3 regions of the Micromonospora sp. C81 genome follow, and region 3 is predicted to be linked to each of the others. Evidence: predicted binding sites of a transcription regulator. Region 3 holds the regulator's gene; each other region holds the start of a gene.

Region 1 (5,098 bases), on a different contig from region 3:
CTACACGCCGGCGGTCTGCGCCGCCCTCGCGCTCGGCTACCAGCAGGACCGGACCGCCTGGAACATGACCGCCGACCTGTCGTACGACGGGTCGGCGGCACTGCGGTCCACCGAGGCGGCGGAGCGGCGGCTGGCCGATCAGGGCGTCACGGTGCGCCGGGCGGAGCCGGCGGACCTGCCGGCGTTGACCGCGTTCGCCCGGTCCACCTTCGGCGGCACGTGGGACGGCGAGTTGGCCGGGTCGGTGGGTCGTGACGGCGCCGGCTGCCACCTGGCGGAGCGGGGCGGCGAGGTGCTCGGCTTCGCCGCGTACGGGTCGTCCCGGCCGAGCTGGTTCGGGCCGATGGGCACCGCGCCGGCGGCCGAGGGGTCGGGCATCGGCGGTGTGCTGTTGCGGCGCTGCCTGCGCGACCAGCAGGCGGCGGGGCTGACCAGGGCGGAGATCGGCTGGGTGGGGCCCGTGCCGTTCTACTCGGGCAGCGCGGGTGCCCGGATCGAGCGGGTCTTCTTCCTGTACCGGAGGACCCTGCCGGTGGCATAACCGGGGCAAAGGGGACATTGATCCATTCGCCCGCGTCGGTCATCGACGCCCCCTACCGTTTCGGTAGAGGAGGCAGCCATGACCACGGATGACGACCAGACCGAGGACGGCCCGCCGATCACCTGGAAACCGGTCGGCGAACTCCCGGGCCAACTGCCGTTCGACCGCCTCGACTACGGCGACGCCGAGCAACTGGCCGAGATGACCACCGACGACGGGTCGGCGGTCGTCGAGGAGTCACGGGAGATGGTGGACGAGCCGATCAAACTGCTTCCGCCGTACGACCGGGCACAGAAGCGGCGCAACCAGCGCCCACTGCCGACCTGACGACGAACGGGGCGGACCGCATCAGCGGCCCGCCCCGTTCCGTGTCGGAACTGGACTCAGAAGTCCATGTCCCCGCCACCCGGGCCAGCCGGGGCAGCCGGGGTCTTCTCCGGCTTGTCCGCGACAACGGCCTCGGTGGTGAGGAACAGCGCCGCGATGGAAGCGGCGTTCTGCAGCGCCGAGCGCGTCACCTTGGCCGGGTCGATGATGCCCGCGGCCAGCAGGTCGACGTACTCGCCGTTGGCGGCGTTGAGGCCGTGACCCGCTTCGAGGTTACGGACCTTCTCCACCACGACGCCGCCCTCAAGGCCGGCGTTGACGGCGATCTGCCGCAGCGGGGCGTCCAGCGCGACCTTGACGATGTTCGCACCGGTCGCCTCGTCGCCGACCAGGTCGAGCTTGTCGAAGGCGGTCTTGCCGGCCTGGACCAGCGCGACGCCACCACCCGGGACGATGCCCTCCTCGACGGCGGCCTTCGCGTTGCGAACGGCGTCCTCGATGCGGTGCTTGCGCTCCTTGAGCTCGACCTCGGTGGCCGCACCGACCTTGATGACCGCAACGCCGCCGGCCAGCTTGGCCAGCCGCTCCTGCAGCTTCTCGCGGTCGTAGTCGGAGTCGCTCTTGTCGATCTCGGCCCGGATCTGGTTGACCCGGCCCTGGATCTGCTCGGCGTCACCGGCACCGTCGACGATGGTGGTCTCGTCCTTGGTCACCACGACCTTGCGGGCGCGGCCCAGCATGTCGAGGCTGGCGGCGTCGAGCTTGAGGCCGACCTCCTCGCTGATGACCTGGCCACCGGCGAGGATGGCGATGTCGGTCAGCATGGCCTTGCGGCGGTCACCGAAGCCCGGCGCCTTGACGGCGACCGACTTGAAGGTGCCACGGACCTTGTTGACCACCAGGGTGGCGAGGGCCTCGCCCTCCAGGTCCTCGGCGATGATCAGCAGCGGCTTGCCCGACTGCATGACCTTCTCCAGGATCGGGAGCAGGTCCTTCACCGACGAGATCTTGCTGTTGGCGATCAGGATGTACGGGTCGTCGAAGACGGCCTCCATACGCTCCGGGTCGGTCATGAAGTAGGCCGAGATGTAGCCCTTGTCGAAGCGCATACCCTCGGTGAGCTCCAGCTCCAGCCCGAAGGTGTTGCTCTCCTCGACGGTGATGACGCCTTCCTTGCCGACCTTGTCCATCGCCTCGGCGATGATCTCGCCGACGGTGCTGTCGCCAGCGGAGATGGAGGCGGTGGAGGCGATCTGCTCCTTGGTCTCGACGTCCTTGGCGAGCTTGGACAGCTCCTCCGAGACGCTCGCGACCGCAGCCTCGATGCCCCGCTTCAGGGCCATCGGGTTGGCGCCAGCGGCCACGTTGCGCAGGCCCTCACGAACCAGGGCCTGGGCCAGGACGGTCGCCGTCGTCGTGCCGTCACCGGCAACGTCGTCGGTCTTCTTGGCGACCTCCTTGACCAGCTCAGCGCCGATCTTCTCGTACGGGTCCTCGAGCTCGATCTCCTTGGCGATGCTCACACCATCGTTGGTGATGGTGGGGGCACCCCACTTCTTCTCGAGCACGACGTTGCGGCCCTTCGGGCCGAGGGTCACCTTTACGGCGTCGGCGAGCTGGTTCATGCCCCGCTCAAGGCCGCGGCGAGCCTCTTCGTCGAAAGCGATCATCTTGGCCATACGGCGTTGTCCTCCTGGACACTCACGGGCCACCCGAGATGTGTGCCCCGGATGGGCCGCCTGGTGTGCGCACCTAGGGACGTCGCCACCTGGCGACGACGACGTCCTTCGGCCGGGCCGGATAGCCCGCGACGACCGGCCATGTGCTGCCCCGGTGTCTCCACACCGGCACAACCTGGCCCCACCGTCCCGACCGTTGGCACTCACGGTATGCGAGTGCCAATGACTTGTTTAGCACTCTCCCCTGCCGAGTGCAAGCACGATGGGGCCGCTCAGCCGAGTTCCGCGGCCAGTCCGGGAGTGTTCACCGGCGCCTCATGAGCGCGCTGCTCGGCGTACGTGACCAGCAGACCGATCATCTGGGAGAGGTGGGCCGGCAGGGCCAGCACCGCGGTGATCCCGATCACCACCACCGCCCCGACCGCGCTGTCCGGGGACGCGAAGGGATCCGTACCGAACGCCGCGGTGCCAACGCCCTCCAGCGCGCCGGGGATCACGGTGCCGACGATCACCGCCAGGGCGACCAGGGCCACCCGACCGAGCAGCAGGCCGAGCCGGTCGTGGAACATCCGGAACGACCGGCCGATCGGGTTGTGGCGTTCGAAGAGGTAGACCGGGCCGGCCATGCTCAGCGCGAACGCCAGGTAGATGCCCGGCAGGACGCAGAAGCAGGCACCGAGGCCGACGAGCAGGCTGATCAGCAGGGTCCACCCCCACAGCCCGAGTGCCCGACGGATGCCGTAGCGCAGCGCGGAATCCAGGCTGCCCGGCTGACCGGCCGCCTGCTGGGTGATCACCCAACTGCCGGCGGCCCACCCGACGGCCTGCAACAGCCCGACCAGCACGCTGCCGCCGATCAGCAGGACCAGGAGGCTCACCAGCTCCACGGCGAAGTTGTCCGGCAGGGCGGCGGTCGTGCTCGTCTGGGCCTCGGCGGCCCACTTCGCCGACGGGTCCGCCCCGAGAGAGATCACCGAGAGCACCGCCGCGGGCAGCACCTGGGTCAGCAGCATGATGGGCACCAGCTGCCGCCAGCCCCGGCCCAGCGCTCCCCAGCACCGGCTGAACCAGCCAGCCAGGCCGGCACCGGGTGGAGTGACCAGGGGGTCGTTCGGGTCGTACCCGTAACCCGGCGGGTACCAGTTGACCGGCGGCCCCGGATGCCACGGCTGCGCACCGTAGGGCCCCGCTCCAGGCGGGTAGCCCCCGGTGGGCGGGAACACCCACCCCTGCTGCGGCTGACCGGCCGGGCCCCAGGCGCCCTGCGCAGGATCCCAACCAGCCGGCGGGACACCCGGCACGGAGCCAGGCGGCTGACCGGCCGGGCCCCAGGCGCCCTGCGTGGGGTCGGACGGGCCTGGCTCACCCGGCCCGTAGGGCGGGGTGGACGAGGGTGGCTGGTCGGTCATGAACGCTCCTCAGCATCGGCTGGAACGGTTCACGATCTTCCCGGCTGCGCGCCCGTGCCGCCAGCCCCCAAGGCGGTGGCCGACCAGTGCGGAACGGTCAGGCGATGACGCGTACGTGCTCCGCCTGGGGGCCCTTCTGGCCCTGGGCGATCTCGAACTCGACCCGCTGGCCGTCGTCCAACGCCTTGTAGCCGTCCATCTCGATCGCGGAGAAGTGAACGAACACGTCCTGACCGCCGTCGACGGCGATGAAGCCGTAGCCCTTTTCGGCGTTGAACCACTTGACGCTGCCCTGTGCCACGGTGCCACTTCCCTCACTCTGCGCGGTGCTGCCTGACCCCGGCGCACGGAGCGGCCGGGCGCCCTCGGACCACCGCCCGGCAATCGATGAACGCCATTGAAGCAGGTGACCGAAATCGCACGCTACACGAGGACTGACAGCCGCGCACGACCACAAATCGGGCATGGTCCTGATCGCTTCCACACCAGCTCCGGCCGCACCGGTCGACCCGACGCGGCGATCCGACGGATTCATCGACGTGAGTGCCAGCGGGGAAGGAGACGAGGCTGCGCCGCGAGCCGGTGAAGATCGGGCCCGACCCGAAAAATGCCGTTAACGCCCTGTGATAGGCATGCGGCATGACCACCGATACGGGCTCGACCTCCGTTCGTCGGGCGGAGATCCGCCGAGGCCGGCCGGAGGACGCCGCCCGGATGCGGGCGCTGCGCCTGGAGATGCTCGCCGACGCACCGTTGGCCTTCCTGGAGACCCTGGCGGACGCGGCGGCCCGACCGCACAACGAGTACGCCGCACGGGTCGCGTACACCTCCGCCGGCCCGAACAACGCGCAGTTCGTCGCGGATCCGGGTGGCCGGCTGGTCGGGCATGCCGGTGGCACGGTCACCCCGGACGAGCCCGGGCTGACCGTGATCTACGCCGTGTACGTCACGCCGACCTGGCGGGGCAGCGGCCTTCTCGGTGACCTGATCGACGGGGTGGCCGACTGGTCCCGGGCCTGCGGCCGACCGGAGCTGCTGCTGGAGGTCGTGGTCGGCAACGACCGCGCCTACCGGGCGTACCAGCGGCTGGGCTTCAAGGACACCGGCGTGCGAGTCCCCCACCCCAAAATCCCAGCCCTGAA
Region 2 (5,098 bases), on a different contig from region 3:
TGTCCTGCCACACCGGCGACGCTAGTCGACCGGCCTACCGATCAGCACTGTCGGTGCGCCGGCGACCCGGGTGAGCACCAGGCTCGCCGCCTCGTCGCCGGCCAGCCTAAGGTCCCGCCGAAGCTGCTCCGGGGTGAGCGCGGAACCCCGCTTGAGGATCTCCACCCGGCCCACCCGACGATCCCGCAGCAGTGCCCGCAGGCGCTTGAGCGAGAACGGCAGCACGTCGGTGATCTCCAGGCAGCGTGCGTACGGGGTGCGGATCGGCTGGTCGGCGTAGAGGTAGGCGATGCTCGGATCGCCCAGGGTGGCGTCCAGTTCGGTGGCCAGTTCGGCCACGAGGTGCGCGCGCACCACCGCCGGGTCCGGGTCGTACAGGTAGCGACGTGGCGGCCCGACCGGCGCCTCGTCGGCACCCGAGCCGCTGAGCTGGTGGCGGCGTGTCTCGACGCCCCGCTGGCGGTAGAGGGTCGCGCGGCGGGGCACCTCCGCCAGGTCACCACACCAGAGCGCGGCCTCGACCAGGTCGCCATCGACGCCGACCCACTCGGCCTCCGCGCCGGCCGGAATGAGCGCGTGGTCCAGGCCCGGCGCCACCTTCACCACGGTGCGCGGCACCCGCTCGGCCAGCCCGGTCACGAAGTCCCACGGTGGCGAGTAGGCGCGCGGGTCGAAGATCCGTCGCCCGGTGCCGGTGGTGCGGCGGGCCGGGTCGCAGAAGACCCCGTCGACCCGGGAGACGTCGAACGCTGTGGCATCCCCGCACTCGACAGTGAACAGGTCGGCCAGCCCGGCCGCGTCGGCGTTGGCGGCGGCCATCGCGGCGGTCACCGGGTCGGCCTCCACCCCGTACACCCGGATGCCGGCGCGGGCGGCGGCCAGCGCGTCGGCGCCGAGGCCGCATCCGAGGTCGGCCAGGGTGCGCACGCCGGCCGCGTGGAGCCGGGCGGCCCGCCGGTCGGCGACCACCCGGCGGGTGGCCTGCTCCAGCCCCGGGCGGGTGAGGAACATCCCAGCGGCTGCCGGGCCGAACTTGCCGACCGCCCGGTGGCGCAGCTCAGCCTGGGTGAGCGCGGCCGCGGCCAGCGTCGGCGGCACCCCGGCCGCGCGCAGGGCCGACGCCGCAGCCAGTGGATCACCGCCGGCCAGCCCGGCCGCCGCCGTGAGCGCGGCCGACCCCTCAGGGGTACGCAGCGCCGCCAGCTGATCGAGATCCACCCGGTCATTGTCCGGGTAGACCCGGAAATCCGGGCTGGCGGGGCGCGACTCGCTGGCACTCTCCTTGACGGAGTGCTAGCCACGGAATAACCTGCGATTAGCACTCTCACCCTGAGGGTGCCAGCTTCCGGGTCTCACGACCCGGGGGCGCACGCCAGGCGGACCGGCACCCGCGACGACGGCCCCGCCCGGTGGCATGAGGCAGATTGACGCTGGTCGGCCCCGCCGGCCAGCAACGAAACCAGTACCCCAGGAGGGTATGCCCGTGACTACCGCGACCAAGGTTGCGATCAAGCCGCTCGAGGACCGCATCGTGGTCCAGGCGAACGAGGCTGAGACCACCACGGCGTCGGGCATCGTGATCCCCGACACCGCCAAGGAGAAGCCGCAGGAGGGCACTGTCCTCGCTGTCGGCCCGGGCCGCGTCGACGACAACGGCAACCGGGTTCCGGTTGACGTGCAGGTCGGCGACACCGTCCTCTACTCGAAGTACGGCGGCACCGAGGTCAAGTACGCCGGCGAGGAGTACCTGGTGCTCTCCGCCCGCGACGTCCTCGCGGTCATCGAGAAGTAAGCAACCGATCAGTGCCACTGCCCCGGTCCGGCTCGCCGGGCCGGGGCAATGGCGCTTCGAAGGGACATAAATGGCGAAGATCCTGAGCTTCTCGGACGACGCCCGGCACCTGCTGGAGCACGGTGTCAACGCCCTCGCGGACGTGGTCAAGGTCACCCTCGGCCCGCGCGGGCGCAACGTCGTCCTGGACAAGAAATTCGGTGCGCCGACGATCACCAACGATGGTGTGACCATCGCCAAGGAGATCGAGCTCACCAACCCGTACGAGAACCTTGGCGCGCAGCTGGTCAAGGAGGTGGCGACCAAGACCAACGACGTCGCCGGCGACGGGACCACCACCGCGACAGTGCTGGCCCAGGCGATGGTTCGTGAGGGTCTGCGCAACGTGACCGCCGGGACCAACCCGGCCGGCCTCAAGCGGGGCATCGACGCGGCGGCCGCCAAGGTCTCCGAGGCGCTGCTCGGCCGTGCCGCCGAGGTCACCAGCAAGGAGTCGATCGCGAACGTGGCGACGATCTCCGCGCAGGACGCCACGATCGGCGACCTGATCGCCGAGGCGATGGAGCGGGTCGGCCGCGACGGTGTCATCACCGTCGAGGAAGGCTCCATGCTCACCACCGAACTGGACGTGACCGAGGGTCTCCAGTTCGACAAGGGCTTCATCTCGCCGAACTTCGTCACCGACCTGGAGAGCCAGGAGTCCGTCCTTGAGGACGCGTACATCCTGGTCACCACCCAGAAGATCTCGGCGATCGAAGAGCTGCTGCCGCTGCTGGAGAAGATCCTGCAGAACAGCAAGCCCCTGCTGATCATCGCCGAGGACGTGGACGGCCAGGCGCTCTCCACCCTGGTGGTCAACTCGCTGCGCAAGACCCTCAAGGTCTGCGCGGTCAAGGCCCCGGGCTTCGGTGACCGGCGCAAGGCGATGCTCCAGGACATCGCGATCTCCACGGGTGCCGAGCTGGTCGCCCCGGAGCTGGGCTACAAGATCGACCAGGTCGGCCTGGAGGTGCTCGGCACCGCTCGGCGCGTCGTGGTCGACAAGGAGAACACCACGATCGTCGATGGCGGCGGCCAGAAGGCCGACGTCGCCGACCGGGTGTCCCAGATCCGCAAGGAGATCGAGGCCTCCGACTCCGACTGGGACCGGGAGAAGCTGGCCGAGCGGCTGGCGAAGCTCTCCGGTGGCATCGCCGTCATCAAGGCTGGCGCGGCCACCGAGGTCGAGATGAAGGAGCGCAAGCACCGCATCGAGGACGCCATCGCGGCGACCAAGGCTGCGGTCGAGGAGGGCACTGTGCCCGGCGGCGGCGCCGCCCTGGTGCAGATCCGTTCGGTGCTCGACGACGACCTGGGCTTCACCGGCGACGAGAAGATCGGTGTCTCGGTCGTGCGCAAGTCGCTCGTCGAGCCGCTGCGCTGGATCGCCCAGAACGCCGGTCACGACGGCTACGTCGTGACGCAGAAGGTCGCCGACCTGGAGTGGGGCAACGGCCTCGACGCCGCCAAGGGCGAGTACGTCGACCTGGTCAAGGCCGGCATCATCGACCCGGTGAAGGTGACCCGCAACGCGGTCACCAACGCCGCCTCGATCGCCGGTCTGCTGCTCACCACGGAGAGCCTCGTGGTCGAGAAGCCGGAGCAGGCGGAGCAGTCCGCCGGCGGCGGCCACGGCCACGGTCACGGCCACCAGCACGGCCCGGGCTTCTGACCCGGTAGCTACACCCGTTCCGGGGCACACCGTCGCACGACGGTGTGCCCCGGAACGTCTTATGGGTCTGTTACCGACGCTGCCGTTGTTGGCGAGTGGACCGGATGATCGCGCACACTGGGCCGATGAGCACCACGTCGCGGCGCTACGCCGCGCTGGCCGGGATCACCGCCGCCGCCGTCGCGATCGGAATCGCCGAACCGGTGGCGGTCCTGACCGGCCCCCGGTCGGCACCGCTGGTCGCGGTCGGCGGGGTGGTGGTCGACGCCGTCCCCGAGTCGCTGAAGCAACTCGCCATCGACCTCTTCGGCACCGCCGACAAGATCGCGCTGCTGGTCGGTACGGGCCTGTTGCTGGGAGGGTTCGCGGCGCTGTTCGGTGTGCTGGCGGTCCGACGGCTGGCATTCGGCCTGGCCGGCATCGCCGCGTTCGGCGTCATCGGTGTGGCCGCCGCGCTGACCCGTTCCGGTGCGGACGCCGCCGACGCGCTGCCGTCGCTGGTCGGCGCCGGCCTCGGCGGCCTGGTGCTATGGCTGTTCATCGACGGCCCGTTCGAGCTGGACCCCTGGCCATGGTCACCGCCCACGCCGATCGCGCCGCCCGCCGGGTCGGTGCCGCCTGCTGGGTCGGTGCCGCCTGCGGGTCCGGCGCGGGGGTCGCGGGCCGAGCCGCCCTCGCCGACGCCCGAGGGCCTGCCGGTGCCGGTGACTCCCGCCGCGCCGGTGTCGCCTGCTGGCCCGGTGACGCCCGCTGCGCCGGTGGCTCCGGGCGGGCAACCCGCGGCCGGGGCTGCGGAAGTCGACCCCGAGTCGCGGCGGCGGTTCCTCACCAGCAGCGGGGTTCTGCTCGGAACCGCCGTGGCGGCAGGTCTCGGTGGGCGCTGGCTGGCCGGCCGACGCGGGGTGTCCGCCGCTCGGGACGCGATCCGGCTGCCCGCGCCGGTCGCCCCCGCAGCGGCCGTACCCGCAGGCGCGGACCTCTCGCTGGCGCAACTCGCGCCGTACGTCACCTCGAACCTCGGGTTCTACCGGATCGACACCGCGCTGGTGGTACCCCAGGTGGACCCGGACAGCTGGCGGCTGCGGATCCACGGGCGGGTCGGCACCGAGCGCACCTACACCTACGCCGACCTGCTGGCCCGGCCGCTGGTCGAGCGGTACGTCACGTTGGCCTGCGTCTCCAACGAGGTGGGCGGTGACCTGATCGGCAACGCCCGCTGGCTCGGCGTACCCCTGCGGGAACTGCTCGACGAGGTCGAGCCGGATGCGGACGCCGACCAGGTCGTCGGCCGGTCGGTCGACGGCTGGACCTGCGGCACCCCCACCGCCGCGCTGCGCGACGGGCGGGACGCGCTGCTGGCGGTCGGCATGAACGGCGAGCCTCTGCCCGTCGAGCACGGCTTCCCGGTCCGGATGGTGGTGCCCGGCCTCTACGGGTACGTGTCGGCGTGCAAGTGGGTGACCGAGCTGGAGCTGACCCGGTTCGCGGACTTCGACGCGTACTGGGTGCCGCGCGGCTGGTCGGTCGAAGGGCCCATCAAGACGCAGTCGAGGATCGACACGCCCCGGGGACGTAACCGGCTGACCACGGGGCCG
Region 3 (5,098 bases):
GGAGCAGGTCGTCGCCGCCGGGGTGGACCACGTCAGCGCGTACGCCCTGATCGTCGAGGACGGCACCCGGCTCGCCGCCCGGATGCGGCGCGGCGAACTGGCGTACCCCAGTGACGACGTGGCCGCGGACCGCTACCTGGCCGCGGAGGCCGCGCTCGACGCGGCCGGGCTCTCCTGGTACGAGGTCTCCAACTGGGCGCGCACCGACGACGCCCGCTGCCGGCACAACCTGCTCTACTGGACCGGGGCGGACTGGTGGGGGCTGGGGCCGGGGGCGCACAGCCACGTCGGCGGGGTGCGCTGGTGGAACGTCAAACACCCCACTGCGTACGCCCAGCGGTTGGCGGCGGGCGCGTCGCCCGGCCTGGCCCGCGAGGTGCTCACCGGCGACGAGGCGCACATGGAGGACGTGATGCTCCGACTGCGCCTCGCCAGCGGCCTCCCGTTGGCGGTGCTCGACGCCACCGGCCGGGCGGGCGCCGAGCGGGCCCTGGCCGACGGCCTGCTGGCCGCCGAGGAGTACGCGGCCGGCCGGGCGGTGCTCACCCTGCGCGGGCGGCTGCTCGCCGACGCGGTAGTGCGTGACCTGCTGCCCTGAGTGGGCGGGCCGGCCGGGGGAGCGGCCGACCCGGCATCACTTGATGAAGTTCGCGGAGAGCGGGTAGCGGTAGAGCTGCCCCTCGTTGGCCTTGATTCCGGCGATGATGCCGAACACGAGACCGAGGATGACGGCTGCGCCGACCCCGATGAAGCCGATCAGGATGCAGGTCAACACCCAGCCGACCAGGCCGACGATCGACCAGATGAGCTGGAAGTTGAGCGCCGCCACGGCGTGCGCCCGCACCGTCGGGGACTGGCTGCCACGTGCCAGCATCGCCACCAGCGGGGCGATCCAGCCGAGCACACCGCCGCTGACGATCATGCCGACGGCGCCGCCGAAGTGGGCGATCAGCGCCCAGGTCTTGTCCTCGTTGTTGGCGAAGCCGCCAGGGCCGCCGTAGGCGCCGCCGGTCGGGTAGCCGCCACCGGGCGGGGGATAGCCGCCGGGCGGGGGATAGCCACCAGCCGGAGGGTAGCCGCCTGACGGCGGTTGGTCACCGGTGGGCGGCGGATAGCCACCGGGCGGGGGATAGCCGCCCGGGCCGGGTGCCCCGGACAGTGGTGCGGTGGGCGGCTCCGGCGGGTAGTTACCGGGGTCACCCGCGCCGGGAGGGCGAGGAGGTTCAGTCATGGATGCCACCGTAGGGGCACGTGGCAACGCGGCACCAGCGCGACACCGCCCGGCGGTGAGGGTCGATCGGCCCGGCGGGGTGGCGCGGGCCGCGCCGACGGGCAGCCGTTGATCATCGCGCTGGCGGGCGCGCCGACGTAGACTGGCACTCGTTACAGTCGAGTGCCAGGACGGCCCGGCCGGCCGAGGACGCCGGCGGCCGACGTGCGACAGGAGGTGCGGAGGATGGGTCTCGACGACCGGAAACTCGCCGTGCTCCGCGCCATCGTCGAAGACTACGTCTCCACCCAGGAGCCGGTCGGCAGCAAGGCGCTGGTCGAGCGGCACCAGCTCGGGGTCTCCCCGGCCACGGTCCGCAACGACATGGCCGTGCTGGAGGAGGAGGGCTACATCCGGCAGCCGCACACGAGTGCCGGCCGGGTGCCCACCGACCGCGGCTACCGACTCTTCGTCGACAGGTTGTCCCGGGTCAAGCCGCTCAGCCCGGCCGAACGCCGGGCCATCGAGCGCTTCCTGGTCGGCGCGGTCGACCTCGACGACGTGGTGCACCGCACCGTGCGCCTGCTCGCCCAGCTCACCCGGCAGGTCGCCGTCGTGCAGTACCCGAGCCTGGCCCGCTCCTCGGTGCGTCACCTGGAGCTGGTGCCGATCTCCACCACCCGACTGATGGTCGTCATGATCGCGGACACCGGGCGGGTGGAGCAGCGTCTGGTGGAGCTGCCCGGTCCGGTGCCCGCCGACGACGTCACCGACCTGCGCCGACTGGTCAACGAGAAGCTCGCCGGCGCCCGGCTGTCCGACACGCCACCGCTGGTGCAGGCGCTGGTCGAGGAGTCGTCGCCCAAGCTGCGTCCGGCCATGACCACGCTCGCCACTGTGCTGCTGGAGACCCTGGTCGAGCGGCACGAGGAACGCATCGCCCTGGCCGGCACCGCCAACCTCACCCGGGGTGGCCTGCTCGACTTCCAGGGTTCCCTGCGACCGATCCTCGAGGCGCTGGAGGAGGAGGTCGTCCTGCTCAAGCTCATCGGCGAGACCGAGCCGAGCACGACCCGGGTGCTGATCGGCGACGAGAACGAGTTCGACAACCTGCGGGCCGCCTCCGTGGTCAGCACCGGCTACGGCCCGGGCGCCACGATCGTCGGCGGCCTGGGGGTGCTGGGGCCCACTCGGATGGACTACCCCGGCAACATCGCCACGGTTCGCGCCGTGGCACGCTACGTGGGCGAGTTGCTGGCCCAGAACTGATTGGTCAGGGCCGATGCGGCCGGCTGCGGCCGCCGACCGGCACAACGCGAGACGAACATGAGGACACGGAACGCAGTGGCCAGGGACTACTACGGCATTCTCGGTGTGAGCCGGGAAGCCTCCGATGACGAGATCAAGCGCGCCTACCGCAAGCTGGCGCGCCAGTTCCACCCGGACGTCAATCCGGACCCGGAGGCTCAGGAGAAGTTCAAGGACATCAACGCCGCGTACGAGGTCCTCTCGGACGACCGGAAGCGGCAAATCGTCGACCTGGGTGGCGACCCGCTCGCCCCGGGCGGCGGCGGTGCCGGAGGCCCCGGAGGTCCTGGTGGTGCCGGCCCGTTCGTCGGTTTCCAGGACATCATGGACGCGTTCTTCGGCGGTGCCGCGGGCGGCGCCCGTGGTCCGCGTCCGCGTACCCGGCCGGGCGCCGACGCGATCCTGCGCCTCGAACTGGACCTGCACGAGACGGCGTTCGGCGTCGAGGCCCCGATCACCGTCGACACCGCAGTGCTGTGCACCACCTGCTCCGGCGCCGGCACGGCGGCCGGCACCCACCTGGCGACCTGTGAGGCGTGTGCCGGGCGGGGCGAGGTGCAGTCGGTGCAGCGCACCTTCCTCGGCCAGGTGGTCTCCGCCCGGCCGTGCACCGTGTGCCAGGGCTACGGCACGACCATCCCGCACCCCTGCCCCACCTGCGCCGGCGACGGCCGGGTGCGCACCCGCCGCTCGCTGACCGTCAAGATCCCGGCCGGCGTCGAGGACGGCATGCGGATCCGGCTCGCCCAGCAGGGTGAGGTCGGCCCGGGTGGCGGCACCGCCGGCGACCTCTACGTGGAGATCCACGAGCGGCCGCACGACGTCTACTCCCGCAAGGGCGACGACCTGCACTGCCGGGTCACCGTGCCGATGACCGCGGCGGCACTGGGCACCCGGCTCACCATCAAGACCCTGGACAGCGAGGAGACGGTCGACGTCAAGGCCGGCACCCAGCCGGCCAGCACGCTGCGGCTGCGCGCCCGGGGGGTGCCGCACCTGCGCGGCACCGGCCGAGGCGACCTCTACGTGCACCTGGACGTGCGGACGCCGACCAAGCTCGACCCCGACCAGGAAAAGATGCTGCGCGACTTCGCCAAGACCCGCGGTGAGGAGGTCGCCGAGTTGTCCAAGCAGGGCGGCTTCTTCTCCCGGATGCGCGACGCGTTCAACGGGCACGCCTGAGGTGTCCGCGCCGCTGTTCCTGGTCGAGGCGCTGCCCACCGGCGACGCGCTGACCCTGGACGGCCCCGAGGGGCACCACGCCGCCACAGTGCAGCGGCTGCGCGTCGGCGAGGAGCTGCTGCTCGCCGACGGCCGGGGTGGCACGGCCGCCGCCGTGGTCACCGTCGTCGGCCGGGGCACCCTGGAGGTCACCATCACCTCCCGGGGGTACGCGGACGCGCCCGTACCCCGGATCGTCACCGTGCAGGGCATCGCGAAGGGCGACCGGGGCGAGTTGGCCGTGCAGGCGATGACCGAGGTCGGCGTCGACGAGATCGTGCCCTGGGCGGCGTCGCGCTCGGTGGCCCAGTGGCGGGGTGACCGGGGCGTACGGGCCAGGGAGAAGTGGGTGGCGACCGCCCGGGAGGCGGCCAAGCAGGCCCGCCGGCCGTGGCTGCCGGTGGTGGCCGGTGCGCCGGACGAGTCGACAGCCACTGTGGCCCGCCGGATCGCCGGTGCCGCCGCCGGGTTCGTGCTGCACGAGGAGGCCGACGAGCGGCTCACCACCGCCGAGCTGCCGGCCACCGGTGAGATCGTCCTGGTGGTCGGCCCCGAGGGTGGCATCGCCCCGGCCGAGCTGACCGCATTCCGTGAGGCCGGCGGCCGGCCGGTGCGGCTCGGGCCGGCGGTGCTGCGTACGTCGACCGCCGGAGTGGCGGCGCTCAGCGTGCTCGCCACCCGCCTCGGCCGCTGGTAGCCCGTCGGCTGCTGGCTTGTTTACGGGCGGGGGAACACCGGCACCACCTCTTCCTCCGGCGTCAGGTCCAGCCCGGCCGGCCCGATGATCTGTGGGTCGGGCGTGCCGACCACCTCGGGGTCCTTGCCGGCGTAGTCGAAGCGGTGCAGCACGTGGCGCATCGCCTCCAGCCGGGCCCGCTTCTTGTCGTTGCTCTTCACCACCGTCCACGGCGCGTCGGCGGTGTCGGTCCAGAAGAACATCGCCTCCTTGGCCTCCGTGTACTCGTCCCACCGGTCCAGCGACGCGATGTCCATCGGGGACAGCTTCCACTGCCGGACCGGGTCGACCTGGCGGATCGCGAACCGGGTGCGCTGCTCGTTCTGCGAGACGGAGAACCAGAACTTGACCAGCCGGATGCCCGAGCGCACCAGCATCCGCTCCAGCTCCGGGGCCTGACGCAGGAACTCCAGGTATTCCTTGCGGGAGCAGAAGCCCATCACCCGCTCGACGCCGGCCCTGTTGTACCAGGAACGGTCGAACAGCACGATCTCACCGGCCGCCGGCAGGTGCGCCATCCACCGCTGGAAGTACCACTGGCCGGCCTCCCGCTCGTCCGGCTTGGCGAGCGCCACCACCGACGCCCCACGCGGGTTGAGGTGTTCCATGAAACGTTTGATGGT

Evidence for each region. Region 3 encodes HrcA, which represses chaperone genes, less so after heat shock. Its sites were predicted from a motif close to GGTTNGCACNCTCNNNNNGAGNGTGCNAACC; they were not measured.
Region 1: a site for HrcA is predicted at 2,742-2,772, ahead of groL (chaperonin GroEL). Genes of this name have one in related genera too.
Region 2: a site for HrcA is predicted at 1,314-1,344, ahead of groES (co-chaperone GroES). Genes of this name have one in related genera too.

Annotation. Positions count from the first base shown of each region.
Region 1 is NZ_JAGPXS010000002.1:269,205-274,302, forward strand. Features, by position in the region: gene KBX46_RS04780 (GNAT family N-acetyltransferase) at 1-541, shown strand, start outside; gene KBX46_RS04785 (hypothetical protein) at 620-868, shown strand; gene groL (chaperonin GroEL) at 925-2,547, opposite strand; gene KBX46_RS04795 (hypothetical protein) at 2,820-3,956, opposite strand; gene KBX46_RS04800 (cold-shock protein) at 4,054-4,257, opposite strand; gene KBX46_RS04805 (GNAT family N-acetyltransferase) at 4,596-5,098, shown strand, end outside.
Region 2 is NZ_JAGPXS010000027.1:555-5,652, reverse strand. Features, by position in the region: gene ybaK (Cys-tRNA(Pro) deacylase) at 1-11, opposite strand, end outside; gene KBX46_RS29795 (methyltransferase domain-containing protein) at 22-1,218, opposite strand; gene groES (co-chaperone GroES) at 1,478-1,792, shown strand; gene groL (chaperonin GroEL) at 1,863-3,503, shown strand; gene KBX46_RS29780 (molybdopterin-dependent oxidoreductase) at 3,629-5,098, shown strand, end outside.
Region 3 is NZ_JAGPXS010000011.1:138,722-143,819, reverse strand. Features, by position in the region: gene hemW (radical SAM family heme chaperone HemW) at 1-598, shown strand, start outside; gene KBX46_RS19485 (DUF4870 domain-containing protein) at 635-1,231, opposite strand; gene hrcA (heat-inducible transcriptional repressor HrcA) at 1,457-2,479, shown strand; gene dnaJ (molecular chaperone DnaJ) at 2,555-3,700, shown strand; gene KBX46_RS19470 (16S rRNA (uracil(1498)-N(3))-methyltransferase) at 3,702-4,436, shown strand; gene ppk2 (polyphosphate kinase 2) at 4,457-5,098, opposite strand, start outside.